DNA from 2 places in the Mycobacterium sp. ML4 genome. Region 2 is predicted to be linked to the other one. Evidence: riboswitches for the same ligand, from Rfam matches in the RefSeq annotation. Region 2 holds a riboswitch; the other holds the start of a gene.

Region 1 (15,165 bases), on a different contig from region 2:
GCTGTGGTGCTGGTGGCCACCGGCGTCAACGCCGACGGGCACCGTGAGGTGCTCGGGGTCAAAGTCGCCACCAGTGAAACCGGCCCGGCGTGGAACGCCTTCTTCGCCGATCTGGTCGCCCGCGGCCTGCACGGCGTGCGGCTGGTCACCTCCGACGCCCACCGGGGCCTGGTCGAGGCAATCGCGGCGAACCTGCCCGGGGTGGCGTGGCAACGCTCATCCGTCAACATCGGGGGGGCGGGATGGTCTCGCCGGTTTCCTTCCACCGTCGGGAGAGGACCTTGGCAGCGTGACCGGGCAAAGGTCCAGCGGCAGACCCGTCCCTCCCGGCGGTGGCGGGTTCTCGACCGGCCAGTGGGAGTCGTGCTTCGAGCACCTGGATGAGCGTCCGGAGAGATCGGCCATGGAGGAACCGATATTCCTCGAAGGAGGACTGGTGTCCGAACAACATGAATGGCCGGCGTTTGCCGGGATCGATTGGGGCGGTGCGCATCATCAGCTGTGCATTGTCGACTCGACAGGCAAGCGCCGCACCCAGCTGCAAGTGACACACGACATTGCGGGCCTGGCCGCCCTCGATGCCGAACTGCACCGCTGCGAGTCGCGATTGCCGATAGCGATCGAGCGTTCTGAAGGACTGCTTGTTGAGCATCTGCAGGCGGCTGGGCATGTGCTGTTCCCGGTGTCGCCGAGGATCGCGGCCCGCGCCCGCGAGCGTTACAAAGTGGCCGCGGTCAAAGACGATCGATTCGATGCGTTCGTGCTCGCCGACACCCTGCGGCACGAACATCAGCATTGGCGGCCACTATCGATCCCCTCACCGCTGCTCGCCGAGATCCGCGCATTGACGCGGGATCGGGACCGGCTGTTGGAGACCCAGCAGGCCGTCGAGCATCAGCTTCGGATGATCTTGGAGGCTTATCACCCGGCGCCGGTGCGGCTGTTCTCGTCGGTGGACCGGCAGATCACGCTGTCATTTGTTTTGGACTACCCAACCCCGGCGATCGCATCACGGGTAAAGGCCACGCGCATGGGCGGTTTCTTGAGGCGTCACCACTACACCGGTCGGGTGCCGGCCCAGGTGCTGGCCGAGCGGATGCGAGCCAATCTGCTGAGCGGCGCGCCCGGAACGGTCGCCGGCAAAAGCTTCTCCGCTCAATCGTTTGCCCGACTGCTGCAGCTGCTCAACAGCCAGCTCGCCGAGTACGACGACGCCATCGCTGCCACCGTGTCCGAACACGACGACGCCAAGATCTTTACCAGCTTTCCCGGCGTCGGGCCCACCCTGACCGCGGTCTTACTCGCTGAGATCGGTGAAGATCGTCGCCGATACCCCTCTGCTGCAGCACTTCTCGCCGAATCCGGATTGGCGCCGGTGACCCGCTCATCGGGCCGCTCGTGCAGTGTCCGGTTTCGCTATGCTGCCAACACCCATCTGCGTGAAGCCGCGATGTGGTGGGCCTTCAACTCACTGAAGACCTCCCCATGGGCAGCAGCTGTTTTCGAGCAAGCGCGAACCCAACGCGGCCAGCGCTACCACCGCGCCCTGCGCGGACTGGGCGCACGTTGGATGCGGATCCTGTGGCGCTGCTGGACAGATCGCACCACTTACGACCCCGCCCTGCACACCGCCGCAAAGGTACTGGCCACCTCGGCGAGCTAACACCCACCGATCGCCAACCGCCGTCCACAGGCCGCGCGGCGCCATCGCCTGTCTCCAGGCCGCCACCCCCAAAACCCAGAGGTTGACAGTGGGAGTCTGCCGCACGCACTACGCCGCGAACTTGATGGAGGTGACCCCGAAAAGCTCCTGGGGATGGGTCAAAGCGCTGCTGCACTCGGTCTATGACCAGCCCGATGCCCACGCGGTGCACGCCCAGTTCGACCGTGTCGTCGAGGCATTGGCCGATAAGCTGCCCGCGGTGGCCGAGCACCTCGATGGTGCCCGCGCCGAGATACTGGCCTTTACCGCGTTCCCCAAGGAACTGTGGCGCCAAATCTGGTCGAATAATCCCAACGAACGCCTAAATCGCGAAATCCGCAGGCGCACAGACGTTGTCGGTATCTTCCCCGGCCGAGACGCCGTCATCCGCCTCGTGGGAGCCGTCCTGGCCGAACAGCACGACGAATGGGCTGAAGGCCGCCGCTACCTCGGACTGGACGTCTTGGCCCGGGCCGCTGCCCTCGGCAACCCCCACCCGCGCCGCCGGCCACCAACGACCTGCCCGAACTGGAGCCCGCAGCATGACAAACCCCAACACCCCAAGAGAATTCGGCCCAGGGCTGACCCGCCAAGCCTATCTCGACCAGCTCGCCGACACCGGTCACACCGGCTGGCACGACGAGCACGCCGTCCCCACGCCATGGCCCGAGGACTCCTGCCACCCCGACAGCGGATGGCAACCCACCACAGGAGGTGACACCACCAACACCGACCCCAACCAACCCTTCTAACCCCCACCAAATCGAAGGATCAGCCGTTACACCACTCCCAGGGACTTGACGACTCCACCCTGGGTTCGCGTCGACCCAAATTTCGCGCGAACGACAGCCTCGCTGCCCGACGAGCAGCTGAAAAACCCGGCGAATGGCCAACAAGACCGACAAGCTGACCTGGCGCTCGCGCGGCGAAATCGGCAACCTGTCCTTGTCGTCGGTGGTGCACATCCGGCGCGACACCCTTGAGACGCGATCGCGCAGCGGAAGGCTCGCGATGGGACCCGGATTCTGCGCCGAACTCAGGTTACTGCGCTGGCAGTGAGCCGCAGACTTCTACCATCAGGCCCGGCCGGGGACTGAGCGCGGCGAAGTTCGCGGCGCGGATACGCTGAGCCGGCAGCCGCAGTGTGGTCCTAGCGACCAGCCGGGCCAGCATGACCGTCATCTCGGTGATGGCCATCACCGAGCCGATGCACCGGTGCAAGCCCCCGCTGAACGGAATGAACTCGTGGGGCGCTGGTTTACGGTAGTCCGGCGCCGCGGAGTCCCAGCGCTGCGGACGGAAGTCGGTTGGCTCGGGCCATAACTCGGGAAGCCGGTGGGTGACGTACGCGCTGAAGACGATCAGCCGCCCCGCGCGGATCCGGTGCCCGTCGAACACCAGATCGCGCATGACCCGGCGGGCCGAGATCACGCCCGGTGGGTACAGCCGAAGTGTTTCGTGCACAACGCCGTTGAGGTAGGTCAGGGCGGGCAGGTGTGCGGCGGTCGGCGCCGCACCGTTCAGCACCCGTTCCACCTCGGTAGCGGCCGTGTCCCAGGCGCCGGGCAACGTCAGCAGTGTGTAGGCGGCCCAGGCTAGCGCGGCGCTGGTCGTTTCGTAGCCCGCCGTGATCATCGAAACAATCTGGTCACGAATCTCGTTGTCGCTGAGGGTTATTCCATCATCGGATCGGCCGTTGAGCAGCGTCGTCAACAGGTGATCGTCGGGCCTGGGCCGGGCGCGGGCATCGGCGATCTCGGCATCCATCAACTCGTCGATGCGTGAGCGGGCCGCCATCGCTCGCCGCCAGCCGGGGGAGTGCAGCCGTCGTTGCAACTTCATCACTTGGGGTGGGCGATGGGTCAGGTCCAGCAGCGGCTGCAGTTGCGTGCCAAGGAAATCCGAATGCGCGGCCATCCGGGATCCGAACAGGCTTTCTGCGGTGCTGCGCCGCACCGCCGAACGGATTTGCTGGTAGATGTCCAACCGTTGCCCGGGCTGCCAGCTGTCAATCATGGTGTCGACGGAGCGCACCATGGCGGGAACGTAGTCCTGAATCCGGCGGTGCCGCAACCCCGGCGCCACCACATTGCGCCGGCGGCGGTGGTCTTCTCCGTCGCTGACGATCAGCGCGGTCGGCCCGTCGACCGGCGCCAAATTCTCGAACGTCTCGCGCCAACTGAACGCATCGGCATTGGCGAACACGAACTTATTCGCCTCAGGGCCAAGCAGATACACGAAACCGTGCCGTCCGATCCCGGCGTTGATCACCGGACCTCGGCGTCGATACGCCGCCAGCAACGCTTCACCGGGCGGGTAAGGCACCGGCTTCATTCCAGCACCTCCGACAACTCCAGCCACTGTGCCTCGACTGCGGCGACCTCGTCCTCGAGGCTGCGCAATTCCCTCGTCAATCGCGTGACGCCGACGTGGTCGGAGTGGTCATGCTCGGCCAGTTCGGTGTGCTTGGCCTCGATCCGGGCGGCGAGGCGGGCCAACTGGCGGTCGACCGAGGCCAATTCCTTCTCCGCCGCGCGCCGCCGTGCCCCCGACATCGCCTGCTGCGGCTCCGGCGCCTGCGCCAACGGCTTGGCGGGCGACTGGGCGGCCAACGCCAGGTACTCGTCAATGCCTCCCGGTAGGTGCCGCAGCCGGCCCCCCAGGATCGCGTACTGCTGGTCGGTGATGCGTTCCAGCAGGTAGCGGTCGTGCGAGACGACAATCAGCGTGCCCGGCCAGGAGTCGAGCAGGTCCTCGGTAGCGGTCAGCATGTCGGTGTCGACATCGTTGGTGGGCTCGTCGAGGAGCAGCACATTGGGTTCCGCGAGCATGGTGAGCATCAGCTGCAGGCGCCGGCGCTGGCCGCCGGACAGTTCTCCGACGCGCGCCGAGAGCTGCCCCCGGTCGAAACTCAGCCGCTCGAGCAGTTGGGTCGGCGTCATCTCACGGCCCTCGACCTCGTATGCGGATTGAAGCCGATTGAGCACGTCGGCGATCCGCTCGCCGGCCAGTGCTTTCAACTCATCGCCCTGTTGATCCAGCACCGCCAGCCGGACCGTCTTGCCGCGCTTGACGCGGCCGGTGTCGGGCTGGACGGTGCCGGCGATCAACCCCAGCAGGGTGGACTTGCCGGCGCCGTTGGCCCCCACGATCCCGGTTCGTTCGCCCGGGGCGATGCGCCACTCGACGTCGCGCAGCACCGGGCGCCCCTCGTAGCAGACCGAGACGTCGAGCAGGTCGATGACGTCCTTGCCCAGCCGGGCGGTCGCGAGCTTGGCCAGCTCGACGGTGTTGCGCAGCGGGGGTACGTCGGCGATCAACTGATTGGCGGCCTCGATGCGGAATTTGGGTTTGGCGGTTCGCGCGGGGGCGCCGCGGCGCAACCAGGCCAGCTCTTTGCGCATCAGGTTCTGGCGCTTGGCTTCTGATGCCGCGGCCTGGCGATCCCGTTCCACCCGCTGCAGCACGTATGCGGCGTATCCGCCCTCGAACGGCTCGACGATGCCGTCGTGCACTTCCCACGTCGCAGTGGCGACGTCGTCCAGGAACCACCGGTCATGGGTGACCACCAGCAACCCGCCGCTGTTGCGCGCCCAGCGCTGTTTGAGGTGGCCCGCCAGCCAGGTGATGCCCTCGATGTCGAGGTGGTTGGTGGGTTCGTCCAGGGCGATCACGTCCCACTCGCCGATCAGCAGCTGGGCCAGCTGCACCCGTCGGCGCTGACCTCCGCTCAGCGTGGAAACCATTGCGTCCCATGCGATGTCGGATACCAGACCGGAAACCACATCGCGTACCCGGCCGTCGCCGGCCCACTGGTGTTCCGGTTGGTCACCGACCAGCGCCCAGCCCACCGTGTGGTCGGGATCCAGGGTGTCGGCCTGGGCCAGCGCGCTCACCCGCAAACCGCTGCGTTGGGTGACCCGCCCGGAGTCCGGTTTGAGCTGGCCGGTGAGCAGGTTCAGCAGGCTGGACTTGCCGTCCCCATTGCGGCCGACGATGCCGATGCGAGCGCCGTCGTTGACGCCCAGGGTGACCGACTCGAATATCACCCGGGTCGGATATGCCAGGTGTACCGCCTCGGCTCCGAGCAGGTGTGCCACTGGAGTGAGGCTACCGGGCGCGCGGTTGGCTACCGCTGGGACCGGCAGGATGCGAGAATGCCACGGTAAGGCAATGACGATGCAGGAAGCCGGTGTGAAACCGGCGCGGTCCCGCCACTGTAATCGGGGAGCGACCCTCAAACGCCACGGCGATTAGCTGGAAGGCGAGGCGAGCAGCGATCCGAGAGCCAGGATACTCGCGTCCTGCGACCCGGGGCGGTGCACCCCGAGAGAGCGATCGCCGTCCGATGTTTCTTCGGCTTCTTGTTTGTGATCTTTCGACGCTGACAATGTTTTCCGTCTCCAGCCGGGTGGGTGCGCGATGAGCGCTCCGATTTGGATGGCCGCACCGCCGGAAGTGCACTCGGCGTTGCTCAGTAGCGGCCCCGGCGCCGGTTCGCTACTGGCCGGGGCGGCCGCGTGGAGTTCGCTGAGTGCCGCGTACGGCGAGACCGCCCGGGAGCTGGCGGCGGTGCTGGCCTCCGTGCAGACGGGTTCCTGGGATGGGCCGGCCGCGCGGTCGTATGTGGCCGCGCACGTGCCGTATCTGGCGTGGCTCATGCAAGCCGACGCGCACAGCGCGGCCATGGCCATCCGGCAGGAAACCGCGGCCGCGGCCTGGACCACCGCGCTGGCGGCCATGCCCACGCTGGCGGAGCTGGCGGCCAATCACGCCACCCACGCAATGTTGGTGGCCACGAATTTCTTTGGCATCAATACGATTCCACTCGCGCTCAACGAGGCCGACTACGCGCGGATGTGGATTCAGGCTGCCACGGTGATGAGCACGTATCAGAGCGTCGCCGCCGCGGCGGTGGACACTGCGCCGCAGACCACAGCGGCGCCGGAGATTGTCACCACCGGCGCGCTGGCCGCCGCCGGCGATTTGCCTCCGGACCGGCAGAACGATTTCTTCACCTGGCTGCAGGACATCGGCTATATCGCCTTCTACGACAAGTACATTCAGCCCCTGATCGACGCGCTGTCGAATCTGCCATTCTTCCAGGCGCTGTTTTCCGGGTTCGACCCGTATCTCGTCATCCTCGGAAACCCGCTCACCTACCTCAGTCCGTTCAATGTCGCGTTCGCCCTCGGCTACCCGATGGATATCGGCACCTATGTGGCTTTCCTGTCGCAGATGTTCTCGTTCGTCGCGCTGGACCTCACGGCGGCGTTCGCCTCGGGCAACCCTGCGACCATCAGTTTCACAATTCTGTTTGTCACCGTCGAAATCATCGGCACGGTCATCACCGACACGATTGCGCTGATGAAGACCCTGCTGGAGCAGAGCATCGTGCTGCTCGCGGTCGTGGTCCCGTTGCTGACCGCTCCGTTGGTGCCGCTGGCTGCGGGCGCGGCGCTGGGGCCGATCGGCATCAAGGGCCTGGCGGCGCTGGCTGCCCTCCCGCCCGCGCCACCCGTCGCACCGGCGATCACCCCGCCGTTGGCCGCGCTGGCCCCGATGGTTCCGACATCCAGCTCATCGCCAGCGCCAGCACCGGCGGAGGCGGCCGGGTCGGTTCCCGGGCCGGGGGCGCCTCCGCCCCCGCCCGCGGCGCCACCGACGGTGACGGGCACGGGAGGGGGTCTGGGCATGAGTGCGGGTATGGAGAACTTCGGCTACCTGGTGGGTGACGTTGGCTCGGTCGCGGACCAGGCGGCCATGGCCGGCGCCCGAAAGAAGGCGCCGAAGGCCGACAGTGCTGAGGAGCCCACGGTCGCGCCGACGCCCGATGAACAGGCGGAAAGACCCCGGCGCCGGCGCACGAAGGTCACCCAGCTCGGCCGAGGGTACGAATATATGGACCCCGAGCCGCAGGCGTCGGCCCCGGGCGCGGCACCGTTGGGTTTCGCCGGGACTGTGCCGGGGCGAAGCGCCGGTACCGCGGCGGGTTTTGCGACGTTGGCCGGAGACGCGTTCGGTGTCGCGCCGCGGGTTCCGATGCTGCCGGGGACTTGGAGCGCAGAGCGGACATCTGATAATCGCCTACCCAGCCGTGATTCGCCCGCACAACCGACCTAGACCCAACCCGATCGCTTCGCCGAGGCTGCATTCTTGCAGGCCCCTACTCGTACTTTCGCTGCAGGTTTGCAGTCTGGGCGATGGGGTGGACTTTCGCCGACTATGGTGGAGCGTCTGCGCGCCGGCGACCGCCACCCGACGCAAAAAGAGTGACCTAGACCACACATCCGGGCCCATGTGCCATGATGTCCACGCTGGTCAAGGCTTAACCAGGAAGCACGCAGGGAGCAGTGGTGGATCTCAATTTTTCGATGGTCACCCGACCGGTCGAGCGACTGGTGGCCACCGCGCAGAACGGCCTGGAGGTGTTACGGCTGGGCGGGCTGGAAACCGGCAGCGTCCCGTCACCGTCCCAGGTGGTCGAGAGCGTGCCGATGTACAAGTTGCGCCGGTACTTTCCGCCGGACAACCGGCCCGGTCAGCCGCCAGTGGGTCCGCCGGTGCTGATGGTGCACCCGATGATGATGTCGGCCGACATGTGGGACGTGACCCGTGAAGACGGCGCGGTGGGCATCCTGCACGCCAGGGGACTGGACCCCTGGGTCATCGACTTCGGCTCACCCGACAAGGTCGAGGGCGGTATGCGTCGCACCCTGGCCGACCACATCGTCGCGCTCGACCAGGCAATCGACACCGTCAAGGACACCGCCGGCCAGGACGTGCATCTGGTCGGCTATTCCCAGGGCGGCATGTGGTGCTACCAGGTCGCGGCGTACCGGCGGTCGAGAAACCTGGCCAGCATCGTGGCGTTCGGGTCCCCGGTGGACACTCTGGCGGCGCTCCCGATGGGCATTCCCGCGAACATGGGCGCCGGCGTGGCCGACTTCATGGCCGATCATGTGTTTAACCGGCTGAACATCCCAAGTTGGATGGCGCGCACCGGCTTTCAGATGATGGATCCGATCAAGACGGCACAGGCCCGCATCGACTTCCTGCGTCAGTTGCACGACCGTGAGGCGCTGCTGCCCCGAGAACAGCAGCGCAGGTTCCTCGAGCGCGAGGGGTGGATCGCCTGGTCCGGCCCGGCCATCTCGGAGCTGCTCAAACAGTTCATTGCCCACAACCGGATGATGACGGGCGGCTTCGCCATCAACGGTCAGCTGGTCACGCTGACCGACATCACCTGCCCGATCCTGGCGTTCGTCGGCGAAGTCGACGACATCGGCCAACCCGCATCGGTGCGCGGCATCCGGCGGGCCGCCCCCAACACCGAGGTGTACGAATGTCTGATCCGCACCGGCCATTTCGGTTTGGTGGTGGGATCGCGAGCGGCTCAGCAGAGTTGGCCCACCGTCGCCGACTGGGTGCGCTGGATCTCCAGCAACGGCGACAAACCGGCCAATATCAGCCTGATGATCGAGCAGCCTGAGGAGCACAGCGACAGCGGGGTCGCCTTCAGCTCCCGCATCGCGCACGGCATCGGCGAGGTCTCCGAGGCGGCGTTGGCACTGGCTCGGGGCGCGGCCGACGCCGTCGTCGCGGCCAACCGCTCCATGCGCACCCTGGCCGTGGAGACCGTACGTACCCTGCCGAGGCTGGCCCGACTTGGACAACTCAATGACCACACGCGAATTTCGTTGGGTCGCATCATCGATGAACAGGCGCACGACGCGCCGCAAGGCGAATTCCTGTTGTTCGACGGCCGCGTGCACACCTACGAGGCGGTCAACCGCCGGATCAACAACGTCGTCCGCGGCCTGATCGAGGTGGGCGTGCGCCAGGGCGACCGGGTCGGCATCCTCATGGAGACCCGGCCCAGCGCACTGGTCGCCATCGTCGCGCTGTCCCGGCTGGGCGGCGTAGCCGTATTGATGCGCAACGACGTCGACCTGGCCGCGCAGGTCCGGCTCGGCGCGGTCAGCGAAATTCTGACCGACCCCGCCAATCTGGAGGCCGCCCGCCAGCTTCCGGGTCAGATTCTGGTGCTGGGCGGCGGGGAATCGCGCGATCTGCATCTGCCCGATGACGCCTTGGAACAGAGCCAAGTGATCGACATGGAGCAGATCGATCCCGACGCGGTGCAGCTACCCGCGTGGTATCGCGCCAACCCGGGGTTCGCGCGCGACCTGGCGTTCATCGCCTTCAACGCGGCCGGTGGCGAGCTGGTCGCCAAGCAGATCACCAACTACCGGTGGGCGTTGTCGGCGTTCGGAACCGCCTCCACGGCCGCCCTCGACCGCAAGGACACGGTGTACTGCCTCACGCCGCTGCACCACGAGTCCGCATTGCTGGTCAGCCTTGGCGGTGCGGTGGTGGGCGGCACCCGCATTGCGCTGTCCCGCGGCCTGCGTCCCGACCGGTTCGTCTCCGAGATCCGTCAGTACGGCGTTACCGTGGTGTCCTATACCTGGGCCATGTTGCGCGATGTGGTCGACGACCCGGACTTCGGGTTGCACGGCAACCACCCAGTCCGGCTGTTCATCGGTTCGGGTATGCCGACCGGTTTGTGGGAGCGCGTGCTGGACGCCTTCGCGCCGGCGCACGTGGTCGAATTTTTCGCCACCACCGACGGTCAGGCGGTGCTGGCCAACGTCTCCGGTGTCAAGGTCGGAAGCAAGGGCCGGCCGCTGCCCGGTGTGGGCCGGGTCGAACTCGGTGCCTATGACCCCGAGAACGACCTGATCTTGGAGAACGACGACGGGTTCGTGCAGGTGGCCGCGACTAATCAGATCGGTGTCCTGCTTGCCCAATCGCGCGGGCCCATCGACCCGACCGCATCGGTCAAGCGCGGGGTCTTCGCGCCCGCCGACACCTGGATCTCCACCGAGTACCTGTTCCGCCGCGACGACGACGGCGACTTCTGGCTGGCCGGCCGGCGCGGCGCGGTGATCCCAACGGTGCGGGGCATGGTCTACGCGGAGCTGGTCGTCGACGCCCTCGGCCTGATCAGCGCGGTCGACCTTGCGGTGACCTACGGCGTCTCGGTGGGCGATCGCCAGTTGGCGGTGTCCGCGGTGACGTTGCGACCCGGCGCGACGATCACCGCGGCCGACCTCACCGAGGCCGTGAGCAGCATGCCGGTGGGGCTCGGGCCCGACATCGTGCACGTGGTGCCTAAGATGACGTTGAGCGCGACTTTCCGGCCCACCGTCAGCGCCCTGCGGGCGGCCGGAATCCCCAAGTCCGGGCGGCAGTCATGGTACTTCGACGCCGCCACCAACGAATTCCGCAAGCTGACCCCGGCGGCGCGCGCCGAGCTCAGCGGAAAGCAAGTCACTGCCGATGCTTGATGACACCCTGCTGAATATCCTGGTGTGCCCAGCCGACCGCGGGCCGCTGCTGCTGGTCAACGACGGCCGCGAGCTCTACAACCCCAGGCTGCGCCGCGCCTACCGCATCGAGGACGGCATCCCGGTCCTGCTCGTGGACGAGGCCCGCGACGTCGACGACGAGGAACACGATCGGCTTACGGCGCAAGGCCTTCCGGTAGATCCCCAGTGAGGTAGCGCTGCAGGTTGGGCGCGATGGTTGCCACGATCTGCTCGGTGGGCAGCGACGCGAACGGCTCGACTTTGACGATGTAGCGCGCCATCACCACGCCCATCAGTTGCGAGGCGACGAACTGGGTGCGCAGCTTGCCCGTTCCCGGTGGATCGTCGACGCGCGACCCCACGGCGCCGCCGACGATTTCCTGCAGGAACGAGCGCGCCAGCCCCACGTCGTCGCCCGAGATGAGCGAGCGCAGCGTGGCGATCAAGCCGGCGCCCAGTTCGGAATCCCACAGCGGCAGTAACAGCGATGGCAGTTTGAACCCGAGTTCCTCGACCGGCACCTCCAGCAGCGGTCCGATCACCTGCATGGGGTCGATCGGAATGTGGATCGCCGCGGCGAACAGCTGCTCTTTGGTGCCGAAGTAGTGGTGCACAAGGGCGGCATCGACTCCGGCTGCCCTGGCCACCGCCCTGATCGAGGTCCGATCAATGCCATTGAGCGCGAACAGTTCTCGCGCACTCATCAAGATACGTTCCCGGGTGTCGGAGTTGCCCGCGGGACGGCCAGGACGTCGCCCGGCCACGCTAGGGGGTCCGCCGGCGCAGGGTCGCCGCAGCCAGGCACAACGATGCGACCGCGAACGCCAACACCACGAGCATGTCGCGCACCGCCGTATCGGATAGTTCCGTATGTGTCCCGACCTGCTGCAAGGCCTCCAGCGCGTAGCTGGCCGGCATCAGGTTGCTGATCCACTCCAGCCATCCCGGCATCGCGGCCCGCGGAACGATCACACCGGCGAGCAACAGCTGCGGCACCATCACCAACGGAATGAACTGCACCGCCTGAAACTCGGTGCGGGCGAAGGCACTGAACAACAAACCCAGGCCCACCCCGAGAATGGCATTGTCGATCGCGATCACGAACACCCACACCGGGTGGCCCGCGGTGCTGAAACCAAGCAGCCAGAACGAGACCATACACGCCACAGTCGCCTGCACTGCGGCAGCGATCGAGAACGCTGTTCCGTATGCCATGAGCAGATCGAGGCGCCGCAGCGGTGTGGTCAGGATGCGCTCCAAGGTGCCCGATAACCGTTCCCGCTGCATGGTGATCGACGTGATGATGAACATCACGAACAGCGGGAACAACCCCAGCATGATCAGGCAGGCGTTGTTGAACGGCGTCGGTGTCCCCGGACGATGCGGGGCGTTCTGAAACATGAAGTACATCAGCGTGATCACCAGGACAGGCACCACGAGGATCATCGCGACGCTACGGTGATCGGCGGCCACCTGGCGCAGAATCCTGGAGGTGGTTGCCGTGTAGGGCTTCAGCTGGGCGCGCAGCCCTATCCGGCCAGGCGCCCGGTGCTGCGCCTGATGATGGACAGAAACGCTTCCTCCAGTGACGTGCATGACGTGTCCTCTCGTAGTCGGGCCGGGGTGGTGTGGGCGACGAGGCGGCCTTCCCGCATCAGCAGCAGGTCGGCACAATGATCGGCTTCATCCATCACATGGCTGGATACCAGCAGCGTGGTGCCGGCGTCGGCCAGCTCTGCGAACTGCCCCCAAAGATCAACGCGCAGCACTGGATCCAGTCCCACCGTCGGCTCGTCGAGCACCAGCAGATCGGGCCGGCAGACCAGCGCACAGGCCAGCGACACCCTCGTGCGCTGACCGCCGGAGAGGTTCTCGCAGAACGCGGTTCGGTGTTCCGAGAGCCCCACCCGCTCGATTGCTTCGTCGGCGGCGTGACTGTCGTAGCCATACAGCGATGCGATGTAGCGGACATTGTCGATGACCCGCAGATCGCGATAGATGGTCGGATCCTGGGGCACGTATCCAACGCGTCGGCGCAGGGCCGCGCTTCCCGCGGGCTGGCCCAATACCGTGACGGTGCCGGAGGCGATGATCTGGGTGCCGACGATGCTGCGGATCAGCGTCGTCTTTCCGCACCCGGATGGGCCCAGTAGGCCGGTGATGGTGCCGCGGGCGATCTGGACCGAAAAGTCGTGCAGTGCGGCGTGTTTGCCTCGTACCACCCGCAGATGCTCGACGCTGACCGCCGGTGCAGAAAATTCATCATGCGATGAAGTCATCATATGATGAATATCCGCCCAGTGCGGGGTGCCTGTCAAGAGCCAGGCAGAATCGGTTCGGTGAGTGCTACCGAGCTGCTGGCGGATCCGGTGGCGGCCGCCCATCGGCTACTCGGAGCCGCCCTGATCGGGAGAGGGGTCACGGCGGTGGTCGTCGAGGTTGAGGCCTACGGCGGCGTTCCCGACGGGCCCTGGCCGGATGCCGCCGCGCACTCCTACCGCGGGCTCCGGGAGCGCAACGCGGTCATGTTCGGTCCGCCCGGGCGGTTGTACACCTACCGCAGTCACGGGATCCATGTCTGCGCCAACGTGTCGTGCGGGCCTGACGGCACTGCTGCCGCGGTCTTGCTCCGGGCGTGCGCGATCGAGGACGGACTGGACCTGGCCCGGGGCCGCCGCGGTGAGGCGGTCCGGGGGGCGGCGCTGGCCCGGGGTCCCGGCAATCTGTGTGCGGCTTTAGGAATCACTATGGACGACAACGGGATTGACTTGTTCGACCCGGAAGGTCCGGTGAGTTTGCAACTGCGTGCGCCGTTGACCGCGACGGCGGGGCCGCGGGTGGGGGTCAGCCAGGCCGCGGACCGGCCATGGCGGTTGTGGCTGGCCGGACGCCCGGAGGTGTCTGCGTACCGGCGAAGCCCGCGCGCGCCCGCCCCGGGAACCAGCGACTAGCCCCGGTGCCGGGAGGTCCCGCGCCAGGCCGGATCCTTCGGCCAGGCTGAAGAATTGCAGGCAACGTGCGAGTGGCGGCATGCAAGTTTTCAGGCTGGACGACCGAAGCGTCGGGATGCCCCGCGATAGGCGGGATCCAGCCGGCGGACCACGACCAGAAATGTCAGTGCCACCAGCGGTGCGAGAACCCCGTAAACCGCGGCCGGGGTGGCCATCTCGGTGTTGTTGAGCAGTTGCGGACTCAAGGCGATGCCGATCGCCACGACGGCGTTGTGCAGACCGATCTCCAGACTCACGGCGACGGCCTGCCGGGGCGCCAGCCGCATCAAGCGCGGGGCGAGGTAGCCCACCGTCAGGCTGATGGCGCAGAAGGACACGACGGCCGCGCTCAGCACGCCGAAATTCTTCATCAGCGTCGTGCGACCCCCCGCGATGCCGGCGGTCAGGGCGATCACCAGCAGCACCGCGGCCGCGATCCGGACCGGTTTGTTCAGCCGCCGTGCCAGATCGGGCAGGCGGTGGCGGACGGCGACGCCGATCGTGGTGGGGATTAGCACGACGGCGAACACCCCGAAGAACTTGTCGAACTGCAGCGGGATGATGCGCCCGCCACCGAGGAACCAGGTCATCGAGAACGCCAGGATCGCGGGTATCGCAACGATCGACAGCACTGCGTTGACGGCGGTCAACGTCAGGTTGAGGGCCAGGTCACCGTCGGCCAGATGGCTCAGCACATTCGCCATCAGCCCCCCGGGCGTGGCGGCCATCAACATCAGCCCGATCGCCAGGTTCGGTTCGAGATCGAGAGCCTCGGCGATCAGCAGGCACAACAGTGGCAGCAGGACGGATTGGCACAGCAGCGCGACCAGCAGGGGACCGCGCAGTTTGGTGGCGCGCTGGAAATCGGCCACGGTGAGGGTGAGGCCCAGGGCGAGCATGATCGCCACCACGACCAATGGGAAGAAGCGGTTGTCCATGACCCTCCGCAAACTACCTGATCGCCGGCTGACCCCAACCGGCTGGAATCAGCCTGAACGCATCCGGTGCGCGCGTTACGGCCACCGCCCTGGAAGGATCTGAGCATGGGTAACGAGTCGTCCGGGATTCTCGACGAGTTGAGCTGGCGTGGACTGATCGC
Region 2 (15,165 bases):
CCGAACGCGGATCAGCCATTGCTCGCGCAGGCTCCCTGGCCCGGCACCGGTGGGTCGACGTGCGGCCGGCCGTCGGGCATTCCGCTCAGCCAAGTCGACCAGATGCCGACCGAGTACGGCCCCCGAGCACCAGCTCGCTCGTAGAAACCCTGTGGGTCATAGACTTTCGCCTCCGGATAGGGCCACGGGCAGGCGACAGAGGTCGCCGCTTTGGTCGCCTTGATGACGGCGAACCAGGCGCCATAGGCGAAGTAGGACACGTTGATGATGGCGAACATCACCACGAACGTGCCCAGTACCGGGCGGCCGGGAAAGAGCTTGGCCTTTGCGGCGAGTTTCTCTGCTACCGATCTGCCGGTGTCGTCGCGGTAACACAGGATCGCCGCCGGCACCATCACGAACGTCACCGAGAAGGACTCCCAGATCAGCGGAAACTGGAAGGTGGTCCCGGTGAACACCGAACCCCAGGGAATCACTTGCGAGTAGATGTACATGCCCATGTGGACGAGCTGGATTTCCAGGAATGCGTCGAAGACGAAGCCGATCCCACAGGTCAGCAGGCCCAGGCTGATCAACGGGTGCCGCGACACGAAATGCTCCGGCCCCTTCTTGGCCTGCCATTTGCGCAGGATCGCGATGGCCGGGAAGTACGGGCCGAAATAGAAAGTGACATAACCGAATACGACGAACGGCTCGACGGTGGGCGACAGGGAGACCAGTGGCCACGACTCCGGCCAGTGCGTGAGGTCGGGGTTGTAGACCGCGAACGGTGCCCAGTTCATGATCGGGTCCTGCCAGACGATCAGCGTGGTGCACAGGAACATCAACATGACCGGACTACCCGGGTTGCGCCGCCAGCCGCGGATGAACACCACCAACAGCACGATCAGCATGACGATGGTGGAGATCTCGAGGAAGGTGATGTAGTCCAGGCCGAAGGCGAACCGGACGGGCCGCGGCCGCCCTTGCACGTTCGGATTCGCCACTCGAGGATCGAGCGCGGTGCGGCAGTTCGCGATGAAGACGAGCGCGAACGCGGCGAGCGCGGCGCCGGCGATCCACCTGCCCCAGTTGGGTTTCCCGCTCCCACCGGCCGCAGCGGGTTCGGCAGTTCTCAACGGCGCGGCCATGTGCTCAGCCGTCCTCTCCGAAGCGATCCACCAGGTGCGAGTTGACGCCGTCGGCATCGAGGGTGCGCGCCACCAGATATCCCGCCCCCATCCAGGCGCGCCGGGTCCACTTGCCCAACGACACCCGGGTGCCCGGCGCCCCGACTGCGGCCGGCATCATCTTCACCCGCTCGAGCGCCTCCTTGACGCCCCGTGGACTCAGTGGGTGGGCGTCGGAGAACGCCCGCACCAATGTCGCTGCGACGTCGCGGTTGACCGGCGGCACGCAGTATTCGGGGCGGCGGCCGTTGTACTTCTGCGCGTAGCGGTCCAGGAAGTCCTGGCCAACCTGATTCGACTCGTCGTACTGGTCGACCCCGATCCAACCCATGAACGCGTTCCACATGATCGGGTTCACCCACGCGTTCTGGAAGGCCGTGGTGGTGAATCTCGGCGGATCCCAGTCGACGGCCTGCAACGCCGGGTTGATGAAGACGATCCCGAACCCGAAGCCGAGATGGACGACCGCCTCGGCCTTCGCATCGTGCAGGGTGCGTACGGCGTCAGTGATGTCCTGGGCGGTCTGCGCGATCGGTGCCTCGGCGACGATCCGAATGCCCTTGCGCCGAACCGCGCTTCGCAGGTTCTTCAGATAGCTCTCACCGATGAGGTTCTGCTCGACCAGCACACCGATCTGGGTGAACCCGCGCTTGGCAACCAGGTCCGCGATGAAGATCGGCTCGTCGGTCATCGACCCCTGCGGGAACGCGAACGTCCATTCACCCAACCAGTCGTCGGTGCCTGTGACGCTGATGGCCGGAACCTTGAACCGTTCTTCGATCGCCTCCCGGGTGGGAACGCAGTTGTCGGTGATGTGCGGCCCGAACACCACCAGGCATCCTTGGTCGACGAGTTCGCCGAACGCATCGATCACCGCCTTCACCGACCCTTTGGGCAGGCCCTCGACTTCCCGGTAGATCATCTGCACCGGCCGGTCCAGCAGCCCGCTCTCCACAGCGTCGGCGAATACCAGATCGAAGCAGCGAGTGAAGTCCGCCAGCATCTCCTCGGGGAACCCCGGCGGCAGCGTGAAGTCCATCAGGTAACCGACCTTGATCGGCTCTGCGCTGCTCTCGTAGGACATCCGGCCTCCCCAACTCACCGCTTCCCGGTAGGAACCAAGAAAACCTAATATTTGTTCGGACGGTAGCCCCAGTGCCCATCAGCGTCAATCATCTCCCGGCTCCGCCCTCGCCCAGATACACCTCGATCATCTCGCGCAGGGCCTTACCCACCGCCACGTCATCGGTCAGCGGCCCGGTGATCGCGGCACGGGCCGCCTCTGCCATGCTCAGCCCCTCGGCGACGAGCCGGCCCGCGGCGATGAGTACCCGGGTCGAAGCGACCTCACGCAGTCCGCCGGTCTCCAAACGGCGGATGGCCTGACCGAAGCGGACCAGTTCAGCCGCCGTCGCATGATCCACGCCCGCCTCGTGGGCGACGATTGACTGTTCGATATCGGCCGGGGGAAAACCGAATTCGAGGGCCACCATGCGCTGGCGGGTGGAATCCTTGAGGTCCTTGAGGACGCTCTGATATCCAGGGTTGTACGACACCACGAGGCCGAATCCCGGTGCCGCGTCCAGCGTGACGCCGAGGCGCTCGATGGGCAGTTGGCGCCGGTGGTCGGCGAGCGGGTGCAGCACCACGGTGGTGTCCTGCCGGGCCTCCACCACTTCGTCGAGGTAGCAGATCGCGCCGTCACGCACTGCTCTGGTCAGCGGACCATCCACCCACACCGTCTCGTCGCCCTGCAACAGATAGCGACCGACCAGGTCGGCGGTGGTGAGATCGTCGTGGCACGCGACGGTGATCAGCGGCCGGCCGAGGTCATGGGCCATCGCCTCGACGAAGCGGGTCTTGCCGCACCCGGTCGGCCCTTTGAGCAGCAGCGTCAGGTTCTGCCGGTAGGCAGCCTTGAAGACGACCTCTTCATTACCGACCGCCTGGTAGTAGGGCCGGACCCGTTCCGCCCCGGGATGGCCCTGGTGAACGACCGCGGTCTCGTGGGCCATGACTTCCCTTCTGCCGATTTCCCGGAGACTAGCCTGAACAGATGTTTGTTTACAAGACTGACGAGGGCGCGGACGGCTTACGGCGAACCTCCGCCGAGCGCAGCGCGGACCGGAACAGCGGCCCGATCACACCGGCGAGTTGATCCGGGCGTGCCATCACCGCGTGCGCGGTGCTGCCGAACACGCGGCGCAAGGATTGCACGTCGGTCCCGGCTCCGATGGTCAGGCACACACAACCGGTGCCGCGGCGCCGCGCCTCGGCCAGGGCGCGCCGCGCGTCCGCGGCGCCGTAAGCACGCCCGTAGCCGTGGTCGTAGGCGAGGCCGTCGGACAGCACCACCAACAACCGGCGCGAGGTTCCACCCCGCGATTCCAGGACCGTCGAGCCGTGCCGGATGGCGGCGCCCAGGCGCGAGTACGCGCCGGGTTCCAGGCTGTTCAGCCGCCTGATCACCCGGGCGTCGAGATGATCGTCGAAGCGCTTGACTGCAATCACGCTCACCGCTGCCCTGCCCTGCGAGTAGTAGGCGTAAAGAGCCACCCGGTCACCTAGATCATGCAGCGCCACAGTGAGATTGGCGACGGCCGCGCGCTGCTGTTCATGTACGCTCCGCCCAACGGTACCCGGCTCGGCCGCCGACCCCGACACATCGAGCAGGAGCAACACCGACAGGTCACGCCGGCGGCGCAGGCTGTCGAGGTACACCGCCTCGTCGGGTACCGCACCGGCCAGCACTCCGACGCGCGCTTCCACGGCAGCGTCGATGTCGATGTCGTCGCCCTGCGACTGCCGGCGGCGGCGGTGCAACCCCATGCCCAAGCGCGCGAGCGGGCGCCGCACGCCGATGGCGTCGTCGATGGCGTCCGTCGCCTGGGCAACCAGTTTCGGCTCGATCTCCCGTACGGTGCACCAGCCTGGCCGGTAACGCATGCGCGTCACGTCCCATTCCGGGTACCGGACCCCGTCCGCCCGGGCCTGTTGACCCTCTTCGCTCGACGGCGCCGCCGGCGAGGACACCGCGTACCGACCGCGGTCGCCCGAATTCGTGCGGTGCGTTGGGCTGTCGGCACCGGGTGGTCCGCCGCCGCTGCCCGTCTTGCGCACCGGGGAGAGCAGCTTCTTCACCCAGTTGCCGAGGAAGCCGCCGCCGCCTACCGGGCTGGTGAACAAGTCCGGATCGTCGGAATCGTCGTCCCGGCCTGCCTCGAGTTCGTCGAGTTGCCCGCCCCGCCCTCGCGGGACATGGTGCGGGCCGGCCTGTTGCCGGGCATCACGGCGGCTCGCGGCCAGCACCTTCGCCGGACGAATCACGCCGAACACCGGTGCCGGGTCGTCGATTCTCGCGCGCCCGTGGGCCAGACACAACGAGGCGGTCGGTGAGTCGCTGCGACTCGCGAGGTCACTGTCGCCGAGGCCGAGCAGCACCCGCGGCAGCACACCGGCGTTGCCGGCCAGTGCGCGATGCCCCTCGATTGCCAGATATCGCCTGACCAGCCGGGGATGACGGACCAAGGATCGCAGCACCTCGGGGACCAGGCTGTCAGCCGCCAGCAGCGACGCCTGCACCGCTATCGCTTGTAACACTTCGGTTTTCGGACCGGCAGCGTCGTCGACGTAGATCGTGTGGCCGTCTGTCCAGGCAGGCTCGCCCGGTGGCAGCGGGGCCACCGCGACGGTCCGTCCCGCCCACGCAGAGGCAAGCACGCTGAGCCCGTCGGTGCGAGCGTCGTCCCCGGCCACGTGCCCACCTCCGAACCGCCGGCCGATATTGACCAAATATCTGTTCCAACGTAAAGTCCGGTTCAGGCGCAGTCAATCAGACTCAGACCAGGGGTTCGAACGCGAACGTGGACTTCTCATACCCGGCCGAGGTGGAGCGGTTCCGCGCCGAGTTGCGGGCCTGGCTGTCGGCAAATCTGACTGACGAATTGATCGCCGCGCGGCGACCTTCCGGCCGCGACGAAGCCGCATTCGACAAGCTGCGGGCGTGGAACGCGACCATGGCCGACGCCGGCTGGGCAGCGGTGTCCTGGCCCGTCGAGTACGGCGGCCGCGGCGCCACCGTACTCGAACAACTGGTGTACACCGAGGAGATCACCCGCGCCCGGGCACCGGTGCCGCTCAACGTCATCGGCATGAACAATATCGCGCCCGCGATCATGCAGTACGGCACCGAGTCGCAGAAGACGACGCTGCTCCCCCGAATGATGCGTGCCGCCGACATCTGGTGTCAGGGCATGTCGGAGCCCGAGGCCGGATCCGATCTCGCCGCGTTGCGCACAAGGGCGGTGCGAGATGGCGATGATTTCGTCGTCACCGGCCAGAAGATCTGGACTTCGTTGGGGCACAAGGCGAAGTGGTGCCAACTGTATGTCCGCACCGATCCGCGGGCCCCGAAGCACAAGGGGATCTCCTGCCTGATCGTCGACATGACCCTGCCGGGCATCGAGGCGCGTCCACTGGTGACCCTCAACGGAGACACCGATTTCGCCGAGGTGTTCTTCCACGACGTGCGCGTGCCGGCCGATGCCCTGCTCGGCCCGCTCAATGGGGGTTGGCACGTTGCCACCACGACACTGAGCCACGAGCGCGCCGGAGCCGCCCGGCTCTACGCCGAGCTGGAAGTGCGGTTGCACGAGTTGGTCGCGGACTTCGCGGCGGTCGACGGGGCGCTCGAGGATCCGGTGGTGTTGCGCCGCCTCGGCGAGATCGCGGTCCGCATCAAGTATCTGGAAGTGCTGTGCCAGCGGTCGATTTCCGCCACGTTGCACGGTGGCGACCCTTATGCGTCGGCAAGCCTGGCCAAGACGGTGTGGGGTGAGATCGGGCAGGATCTCGCCGCGTTGGCGTTCGACGTGCTCGGCACAAGCGACGTGCACAGCCGCTGGCGTGATTACCGGCTGACGTCGCGGTCGCTGACCATCGCCGGCGGCACCACGCAGATCAACAAGAACATCACCGCTACCCGGGTGCTGGGGTTGCCGCGCAAATGAACCTCGAACTGGACGACGACCACATCGCGCTGCGGGACACGGTGCGGCGTTTTCTTGCTGAGCGAGCACCGATTTCGGGACATGTGCGCTTGCTGCTCGACGACCCGACCGGTACCACGCCGGAGGTGTGGCGGGGTCTGGCCGACCTCGGTGCGACCGGCCTGCTGGTGGCGCCCGAACGCGGTGGCGCCGGCCTGACAATGGTCGAGGCCGGCATCGTCGCCGAAGAGTTGGGCGCTGCCCTGCATCCCGGGCCGTGGTTGTCCACGGCGGTCGCGGCGACGCGGATGCTGAGCTCGGCCGGTGGGCAACAGGCCGCCGACATCCTGACCGGCATCGCCGACGGCCGCATCATCGCGACACTCGATGTGTTCGAAAGCGTTTCCGCGTTGGAGCGCAACGGCCCTGCCGTGTTGAAGGGCGAACTCGCCGCCGTACCCGACGCGGTGGCCGCCGATATTCTGCTTGTGCTGGCCCACGGCGGGGAGGGCACCGGCCTTTTCGCGGTTCGCCCCGATGCCGCCGGCCTCGCCGTCACGGCCGAACGTGGAATCGACCAGACCCGCAAACAGTTTCGGGTCGGGTTCGACGACGTGCCCGCGACACGTGTGGCCGCGTTGTCGCCCGAAGCCATTCAGGCGGTTGCCGACGCGGTACTGACCGTCATGGCGGCCGACGCGCTGGGCGCCGCCCGCGCCGTCATGCAGCTGGCGGTCGACTACGCCAAGACGCGAAGGCAGTTCGATCAGCCCATCGGTTCTTTCCAAGCGATCCAACATCTTTGCGTCGACATGCTCGAAACGGTCGAATTGGCCCGCAGCGGGGTCATTCACGCATTGTGGGCAGCCGACAACGCCGACCCCGGGGAACGCCACCTGGCCGCGATGCGGGCCAAGGCGTTCGCCGGGCGGTTGGCCTCCGTCGGTGACACGGCGATCCAAGTGTTCGGCGGGATCGGCTATACCTGGGAGCACGACGCCCACCTTTACCTGAAGCGCTTGCTGAACTGGAGCGCCTTCGGCGGCGGGCCGGACCGATATTTCACCGAAATCGGTGCGCGCCTTACCAAGAGCGGGCAGGTGTGAGTATCGATTTCCAGAACCAGGTCGCGATCGTCAGCGACGCGGGCCGCGGGCTCGGTGCGGGGTGGCTCGCCGACGCCGACCGCGAACCCGGTGCCGAGGACATCGCGGCCCACCTGGCTGAGGTGTCGGCGACCGAGGCGTTCACGGTGCCCGACTCGATTTTCGGGGAAGTTTTCGGTGTTTGCGCGCAACTCGGCGTAGGCACCGTCGACGGTGGGCCCGACTGACCCGTTTGACATGGGTTCGGACGCCACGCAGCCTGTTGCTAGTCCGAGACGTTCACGGTGACGACCTGGTCGAGCCCTGAAACTCTCAGCAGCGTTTTGATCGGGCCCGTCGGGGAGATGACGAGGGTCACCTCGACAGTGGATGCGATGCCGAACAGAGCCCGCACGGCGGCGCTGTCACAGTAGGAGACACCAGAGATATCCAGGGTGACTCGCGGCGCGTCGGCCGTTGCCCGGGCCACATCGCTGGTGAACTGCTCGACGTTTGCCCGGTCGATTTCACCGATGACCGTGACGACGCGTGGTTGTTGAGCGAGATCAACCGTCACGCTCAGCAGCGGCTCGGTCACTAGGGCACCATCCTTGCGGCGGATGTCATGCGCGCACTCTTGATATGTGTCACCGTGGTTCCCCCGTCCGAGGGAGTGATGGTAACGCGGTCGACCAGGGCGCGCATCCATCGGGTTAAAGCCGTGGCCGCGATTCCCGTGCGACGCGGGCAGTCGTCAGCTCGTCGTCGACGATCTCGGCGGTCACCGTCATCTCGACTTCGGCACCGGCGTGTGTGGAGGTGCTGGCGGTCGCCTCGCCGACCGCGAGCAGAAGGTCGTCTGCGCAGCAACAGTGCGCGGGCAGCCGACCGGAGCTGCCCCATGCTGGCGGCGGCCGACCCGGACGATCGCATTTACTCCTCACATCGCGCGGTGACATTACGCTTCCGATCAAGGTGAGCGGCATTGTTGTTTTCGGCGAAGGCAACCGGGTGCTGACCGCAGCCCCTGAAAGGAGCGCATGGGCGCAACGAGCGCAGTCGGCGCGCCCCCTCTGATAGCCTCTAGCCTCTACCAAACATTTGGTCAGCAGGGAGACGATTCGCCGTGGTGCCCTCAACGCGCCCCGCTGGGAACCCGCCCAGCCGGCCATGACCGACAGCGCAACCGCCTCCGGAACACGCCGGACCGAGATCCTCGAGACCGCGGCGTCGCTGATCGCCTCGTCGGGCCTGCGGACCTCACTGCAGGAGATCGCTGACGCGGCAGGCATTCTCCCGGGCAGTTTGTATCACCATTTCGAGTCCAAGGAAGCGATCCTTGTCGAACTCATCCGCCGCTATCAAGCCGACCTGACCCGGATCGGACAGAGTGCTCAAGCCAGGTTGGACGAACCGGACAACCGGCCCGCCGCCGTGCAGATCGTCGAGCTCGGATCGGCGATCGCCAATTGTGCGGTGCGGCATCGGGCCGCCCTGCAGATGTCCTTCTACGAGGGCCCGAGCGCCGATCCCGAACTGATGAAGCTGACGCAGCAGCGGCCGGTCGCCATCCAGGAGGCGATGCTGCAGACGCTGCGCGCGGCCCGGTGGAGCGGCTACATCAAGGCCGACATCGATCTCTCGACGCTGGCCGACCGGATCTGTCAGACCATGCTCCAAGTCGGACTGGACGTGATACGGCACAACTCCTCCGCCGACCAGGTGGCCGCATTGATGTGTCGAATCATCCTGCAGGGACTGGCGTCTCGGCCGCCCACCGACCGGGCCCTGGACCGGTCGAAGGCGTTTGCCGCCGCCGGCGACGTCATCTCATCCTGGGCCGACGACAGCGAAGCCGACCCGAGCGACAAAGCGGCGCACCTGCGGGCGGTGGCACGAACAGAGTTCGGCCGCAAGGGATATGAAGTGACCACGGTCAGAGACATCGCGTCGGCGGCCGGTCTGGGAACCGGCACCGTCTACCGCGTCATCGGTTCCAAAGACGAACTTCTGGCGTCGATCATGCGTTCCTTCGGTCAGAAGGTGGAAGCCGGCTGGGTGGACGTGCTGCGTTCCCAGGCGACCCCCGTCGAGAAGCTGGACGCGCTGAGTTGGGTCAACGTCAATGCGCTGGACCAGTTCTCCGACGAGTTCCGGATCCAGCTCGCCTGGATGCGACAGTCGCCTCCGAACACCGCCAACCCCGGCTGGCTGTATACGACTCGGTTGCGGCAGATGAAATCGCTTCTATCCGAAGGTATTCGATCGTCGGAGATTCGGATCGACGCGCCCAGTATCACGATGCTGGCCCGCTGCATCATCGGCATGCAGTGGATACCGGAGAACATCCTGCGCGCGATAGGCACCCGCTCGTCGCTCATCCTGGCCCGTGACACCGTCCTGCGCGGTGTCACGATTCGCCCGAAGCGTTAGCGGGTAGCGTCGAATCATGGCGCACATCATCGTTATCGGCGGCCACGGCAAGGTCGCGTTGCATCTGGCCCGAATCCTGACCGCGCGCGGGGACCAGGTCAGCTCGGTGTTCCGCAACCCCGACCATGCCGACGAGGTCGCGGCCACCGGCGCCAAGTCGATCACCGCCGACATCGAGCAACTCGACACCGCCGCCCTGGCCGACCTCTTGACCGGGCACGACGCGGTCGTCTTCACCGCCGGGGCAGGCGGCGGTGACCCGGCGCGCACCTACGCCGTGGACCGAGACGCCGCGATCCGGGTGATCGACGCCGCCGGCCATGCCGGCGTCAAGCGGTTCGTCATGGTGTCGTATTTCGGCGCGGGCCCCGGACATGGCGTCTCGCCGGAGAATTCGTTCTTTCCCTACGCCGAGGCGAAGGCCGCCGCGGACGCCCACCTGCGGGCCAGCGATCTCGATTGGACCGTGCTGGGCCCGGGCCGGCTCACCCTCGATCCCGGCACCGGACACATCGCGGTGGGCAAAGCCAAGGGCGAGGTGTCACGTGAGGACGTAGCGGCAGTCGTCGCGGGCGCTCTGGCCGACGACGCGACGATCCGCCGCACCATCGACTTCAACAACGGCGACGTCCCGATCGCCGTCGCGCTGGCGACCGCACGATAGCCAGACCCGCCCCGCGGAGTAGCGTTGGCCTCGCAACTGGTCTGCCGGCGCCCTCGTGACGCCGGCATCGAGCGAGGCGTGTCCGTCTCGTGAGAGGGAACCCGGTGAGAATCCGGGACTGTCCCGCAGCGGTATGCAGGAACGACCGCCGTCACATGCACTGGTCCGGCAGGACTGGGAAGCGACGGCCAGTAGGAGCTTCGGTGCGCGCCTGTGAGTCCGAAGACCTGCCAGCTGTGCCGGGCGCGCCGCGTCCGGCGGCACATCGCCTCGTGGAATGGGCGTTTGGCAGCCAGCCGTTGTGGTACGCGGGCTCTAGAGAGCACCAGCGCATCGCCCCGACTGTCGGCTGCGCGTCCGCGGGCGGTGTCCACACCGTCGAATGAAGGACCGCTTGTGACCGCTCAACCATTCACCGCCACCATCACCGGTTCTCCCCGGATCGGCCCGCGCCGCGAACTCAAGCGCGCGACCGAGGGATACTGGGCCGGCCGTACCAGCCGCTCCGACCTGGAATCCGTCGCCGCCACCCTGCGCCGCGACACCTGGGCAGACCTGGCCGCCGCCGGCCTGGACTCGGTGCCGATCAACACCTTCTCCTACTACGACCAGATGCTGGACACCTCGGTGCTGCTCGGGGCGCTACCGGTGCGGGTCGGCCGGGTCTCCGACGAACTGGACCGCTACTTTGCCGCCGCGCGCGGCAACGACGACGTCGCCCCGCTGGAGATGACCAAGTGGTTCGACACCAACTACCACTACCTCGTTCCCGAGATCGGTCCCTCGACCCGGTTCTCGCTGAACCCCGACAAGGTGCTCTCCGAGCTGAAAGAGGCACTGGCGCAAGGTATCCCGGCACGTCCGGTGATCGTCGGGCCGGTCACCTTCCTGCTGTTGAGCAAGGCGGTGGACGGCGCGGGCGCACCGATCGAGCGGCTGCAGGAGCTGATGCCGGTCTACTCCGAACTGCTGTCGCTGCTCGCCGACAACGGCGCCCAGTGGGTCCAATTCGACGAACCCGCGCTGGTCACCGACATCTCCCCCGACGCTCCCGCGCTGGCCGAGGCCGTCTACAACGCGCTGGGCACGGTGGCCAACCGGCCGGCCATCCATGTGGCCACCTATTTCGGCGACCCGGGCGCCTCGCTGGCGGGGCTGGCCCGCACGCCGGTCGAGGCGATCGGCGTCGACCTCGTTTACGGCCCCGATACCGCGGTGGCGGCGGTGCCGGAGTTGGCGGGCAAAACGCTGGTGGCCGGCATCGTCGACGGCCGCAACATCTGGCGCACCGATCTGCAAGCGGCGTTGGGCAAGCTGGCGGCCCTGCGCGGATCGGCGGCGGCCGTCGCCGTGTCTACGTCGTGCTCGACCTTGCACGTGCCGTACTCACTGGAGCCCGAGACCGACCTGGACGACAACCTGCGCAGTTGGCTGGCGTTCGGGGCGGAGAAGGTGCGCGAGGTGGTCGTGCTGTCCCGGGCACTGCGGGACGGACGCGACGCCGTCGCCGAGGAGGTCGCGGCGTCCGACGCCGCGGTGGCCTCGCGTCGCAACGACCCGCGCCTGCACAACGACCGGCTCCGGGCCCGCCTGCAGACGATCGTCGCGTCCGGCGTGCACCGCGGGGATCCCGCCGACCGCCGCGCGAGCCAGCAGACCCGTCTGAAGCTGCCGGTAATGCCGACCACGACCATCGGCTCCTACCCGCAGACCTCGGCGATCCGAGTCGCCCGGGCCGCCTTGCGCTCCGGCGAGATCGACCAGGCCGAGTACGAGCGGCGGATGAAGCAGGAAATCGCCGACGTCATCGCGCTGCAGGAGCAACTGGGCATCGACGTGCTGGTGCACGGTGAGCCCGAACGCAACGACATGGTGCAATACTTCGCCGAGCAGCTGGAGGGGTTCTTCGCCACCCACAACGGCTGGGTGCAGTCCTACGGCAGCCGCTGTGTGCGGCCGCCGATCCTGTTCGGCGATGTGGTGCGCACCCACCCGATGACGGTCGACTGGATCACCTATGCGCAGTCGCTGACCGATAGGCCGGTGAAGGGCATGCTGACCGGGCCGGTGACGATTCTGGCGTGGTCGTTCGTCCGCGACGACCAGCCGCTGGCCGACACCGCCGATCAAGTGGCGCTGGCGATCCGGGACGAGACGGTGGATCTGGAGTCCGCCGGCATCGCGGTGATCCAGGTCGACGAGCCGGCGCTGCGGGAGTTGCTGCCGCTGCGCCGGGCCGACCAGGACGAGTACTTGCGTTGGGCCGTAGGCTCTTTCCGGTTGGCCACCTCGGGTGTGGCCGACTCGACCCAGATCCACACCCACCTGTGCTACTCGGAGTTCGGCGAGGTGATCGGCGCGATCGCGGATCTGGACGCCGACGTCACCTCCATAGAAGCGGCGCGCTCGCACATGGAGGTGCTCGACGACCTGAACGCGGTCGGCTTCGCCAACAGCGTGGGCCCTGGCGTCTACGACATCCACTCCCCGCGGGTGCCGAGCACCGACGAGATGGCGGCGTCCCTTCGCGCCGCGGTGAAAGCCGTTCCCGCGGAACGGCTTTGGGTCAACCCGGATTGCGGATTGAAGACCCGTAATGTCGACGAGGTGACGGCATCGCTGCGCAACATGGTCGCCGCGGCACACCAGGTCCGGTCGGAGGCCTAGCGCCCCCGCTGGCGAGCAGACGCAAAATCGCGTTCCGGCGGGCCGGAACGTGCGATTTTGTGTCTGCTCGCGGCATTAGCTGGCCCTAGTCGGACTCCACGTGGACCGGCACGTCGTCGGCCCAGGGCTGGCGGGTCACCATGTCGGCCACCCGCACGTAGCCGCGTTCGAATTCGCCTGTGGCGGCGTCGACTAACCGGTATCGCTGGATCTGCCGGTGGATCGGTTGTGCGTCGAGCAGAACCACCCGCACCTCACCCGGCTCGAATTGGCAGCGCCGTTGCATCGCGGCGATCAACTGCTCGTTGTGCATGTGGCCGTCACCGAAGTTCCAGCCGATGGCGGTGCTGCAGATGCGTTCCCCATCGGTGATGACGTAGTCGTCCTCGTTCTGTCCGGCCATCGCGCGGTGCGCCAGCGTGAACAAAGCCCGACCGTGGGTGTTCATGGCGCGGAACGCATACCCGAGATAGATCGGGATCTGCGCGCGGTCTTTGCCGTAGAACCGCTCCAGCTGGGCCTGCGGCATGCTGGCTATCGCCACGATGCCCCGGGAGATCTTGTCGGCCGCTGACGGCTTGATGCACCACAGCGTCGTGTCCCAGTTGCCGGCGTAGTAGCGCATGCCGGGCAGGAACGAGATCTTGCGCGGGAACATGTTTCCGGCGATCACGATTCCCACCATCAGCGTGATGAAGATGCCCACCGGGGCAGGGTTTTTCACATCGCTGATGCCTAGCTGGGCGTGCCCGACGAACAGCGCGAACACGCCGAAGATCATGAAGACGTTCCACTCCAGCGGCACCCCCATCGGAATCGCGGTCAGGATCCCCAGGTGGAAACACACCATCACGATCGCTGCCACCGTGGTCGGCCAGCCGCCGTGGGAAAAGAACAGCACCAGCGGCACGAACATCTCGATGAACGTGCTGACGTGAGCGAACATCCGCGACAAGAGCCCGGGCCGCAGGTCGTCGGGGAAGTTCTCGAAGAACATCCGCTTGATGAACCGCGGCCGGAACACCGGGTTGTTGGACATCATCGTGGAGATCACGAACGGGAAGTGCTTGTTGAGTTTGGACGTGGCCGCGCCCATCCAGATCACCAGGAAGACCAGCTTGGCCGCGACGATCATGTCGACACCGCCGAACAAGAAGGTCACGGTGAGCGAGCCGTAAACCTCCCCGCGGGCCGCCAGGAAGATCACTTTGTCGCGCAGGCCCGTCGCACCCAGCACCAGCAGGATCGCAACGATCTGCCACGCCGGCAGCACCCCGACCTTGGTGCCCAGCGCCGGTATCGGCCCGCTGCCATCGGTGAACAACGCCGTCACCAGCAGCACCAGCAGCAAGGCATAGAGCGCGACGTCCACCGGCTTGCGCTTGGTGCCGAAGGTCAGCGGGACGCGATCCGGCCACGGTGGCAGCCGAATGGTGCCGAACCGCAGCCAGTAGAGGATCGAACCCATCGGAGGAAAGAAGCGGTTGTTCAGCGGCCCGAAGCCGCAGCCCAGCCCGACCACTTCGAACAACATCGTGTACAACACGACCTTCTCGAAGACGATCGGCTCGGCGTACCAGGCCCGAACGTTGGTGAATCCGTCAATACCTTTGGTGCTCAGCACAATCAACCAAGCAAGCAAGATGTACAGCAGGATCTTGACGACGTAGAACATGTGCATGACCACCGGCGTGCCGAAGCCCACCTCGGCCCAGTGCCGGGCCATCGGGCGGATCTTCTCGCTGCGGGTGCCCTTGCTCCACTCGGCGATGTCGACCTCGGGCAGCTGGGGCTTGAGAAATCCCATGGTTTGACAGACTAGAGCGTCGAGTCGTATGCGCCGCCTGCCGCACCCAATCCTTTGTCAGCCGCTGCGGCGGGCGATACCGTGAGGTGGAGGTGGGGAAGGGAGTGGGAGCATGCGTAGACCTCGGTACCTGAGGCGGGCGCTCGCGGGGGCCGCCTTGCCAGTCGCTTTCGTCGCCGCCAGCGCTCCGGCGCAGGCGCAGGCGCCGTCCCCGGGTGATTCATGCACGGTGCTGCACGCGACCGCCCAGGACGCCGACGGCAAGACGATGTGGTGCAACCCGACCATGACGGGCACCCACAGCCTGGTGTGGCAGTACGGCGGGCCGGGCTAGGCTGACTTTGCGACGGCC

Evidence for each region. Region 2 has a riboswitch for cobalamin ahead of metE (5-methyltetrahydropteroyltriglutamate--homocysteine S-methyltransferase). Riboswitches for the same ligand answer to the same signal wherever they lie in the genome.
Region 1: it holds a riboswitch for cobalamin, as region 2 does, so the genes downstream of both, ACX9NE_RS23085 (PPE domain-containing protein) here and metE (5-methyltetrahydropteroyltriglutamate--homocysteine S-methyltransferase) in region 2, are expected to answer to the same signal.

What each region holds. Positions count from the first base shown of each region.
Region 1 covers NZ_JBTNSY010000023.1:50,773-65,937, reverse strand. The annotation lists partial or broken gene ACX9NE_RS23120 (IS256 family transposase) at 1-216, shown strand, start outside; gene ACX9NE_RS23115 (IS110 family RNA-guided transposase) at 437-1,663, shown strand; partial or broken gene ACX9NE_RS23110 (transposase) at 1,761-2,174, shown strand; gene ACX9NE_RS23105 (hypothetical protein) at 2,245-2,454, shown strand; partial or broken gene ACX9NE_RS23100 (type III polyketide synthase) at 2,606-2,761, shown strand; gene ACX9NE_RS23095 (cytochrome P450) at 2,744-4,027, opposite strand; gene ACX9NE_RS23090 (ABC-F family ATP-binding cassette domain-containing protein) at 4,033-5,802, opposite strand; cobalamin riboswitch at 5,843-6,021, shown strand; gene ACX9NE_RS23085 (PPE domain-containing protein) at 6,125-7,825, shown strand; gene ACX9NE_RS23080 (acyl-CoA synthetase) at 8,056-11,055, shown strand; gene ACX9NE_RS23075 (Trm112 family protein) at 11,048-11,266, shown strand; gene ACX9NE_RS23070 (TetR/AcrR family transcriptional regulator) at 11,232-11,873, opposite strand; gene ACX9NE_RS23065 (ABC transporter permease) at 11,842-12,591, opposite strand; gene ACX9NE_RS23060 (ABC transporter ATP-binding protein) at 12,606-13,358, opposite strand; gene ACX9NE_RS23055 (DNA-3-methyladenine glycosylase) at 13,416-14,027, shown strand; gene ACX9NE_RS23050 (bile acid:sodium symporter family protein) at 14,117-15,004, opposite strand; gene tyrS (tyrosine--tRNA ligase) at 15,110-15,165, shown strand, end outside.
Region 2 covers NZ_JBTNSY010000002.1:252,272-267,436, reverse strand. The annotation lists partial or broken gene ACX9NE_RS03260 (SDR family oxidoreductase) at 1-19, opposite strand, end outside; gene ACX9NE_RS03255 (spirocyclase AveC family protein) at 12-1,130, opposite strand; gene ACX9NE_RS03250 (ABC transporter substrate-binding protein) at 1,135-2,253, opposite strand; gene ACX9NE_RS03245 (AAA family ATPase) at 2,342-3,184, opposite strand; gene ACX9NE_RS03240 (VWA domain-containing protein) at 3,234-4,925, opposite strand; gene ACX9NE_RS03235 (acyl-CoA dehydrogenase family protein) at 5,033-6,178, shown strand; gene ACX9NE_RS03230 (acyl-CoA dehydrogenase family protein) at 6,175-7,263, shown strand; gene ACX9NE_RS03225 (hypothetical protein) at 7,260-7,490, shown strand; gene ACX9NE_RS03220 (STAS domain-containing protein) at 7,529-7,840, opposite strand; gene ACX9NE_RS03215 (TetR/AcrR family transcriptional regulator) at 8,413-9,675, shown strand; gene ACX9NE_RS03210 (SDR family oxidoreductase) at 9,692-10,339, shown strand; cobalamin riboswitch at 10,371-10,578, shown strand; gene metE (5-methyltetrahydropteroyltriglutamate--homocysteine S-methyltransferase) at 10,736-13,006, shown strand; gene ACX9NE_RS03200 (DUF3556 domain-containing protein) at 13,092-14,813, opposite strand; gene ACX9NE_RS03195 (hypothetical protein) at 14,926-15,147, shown strand.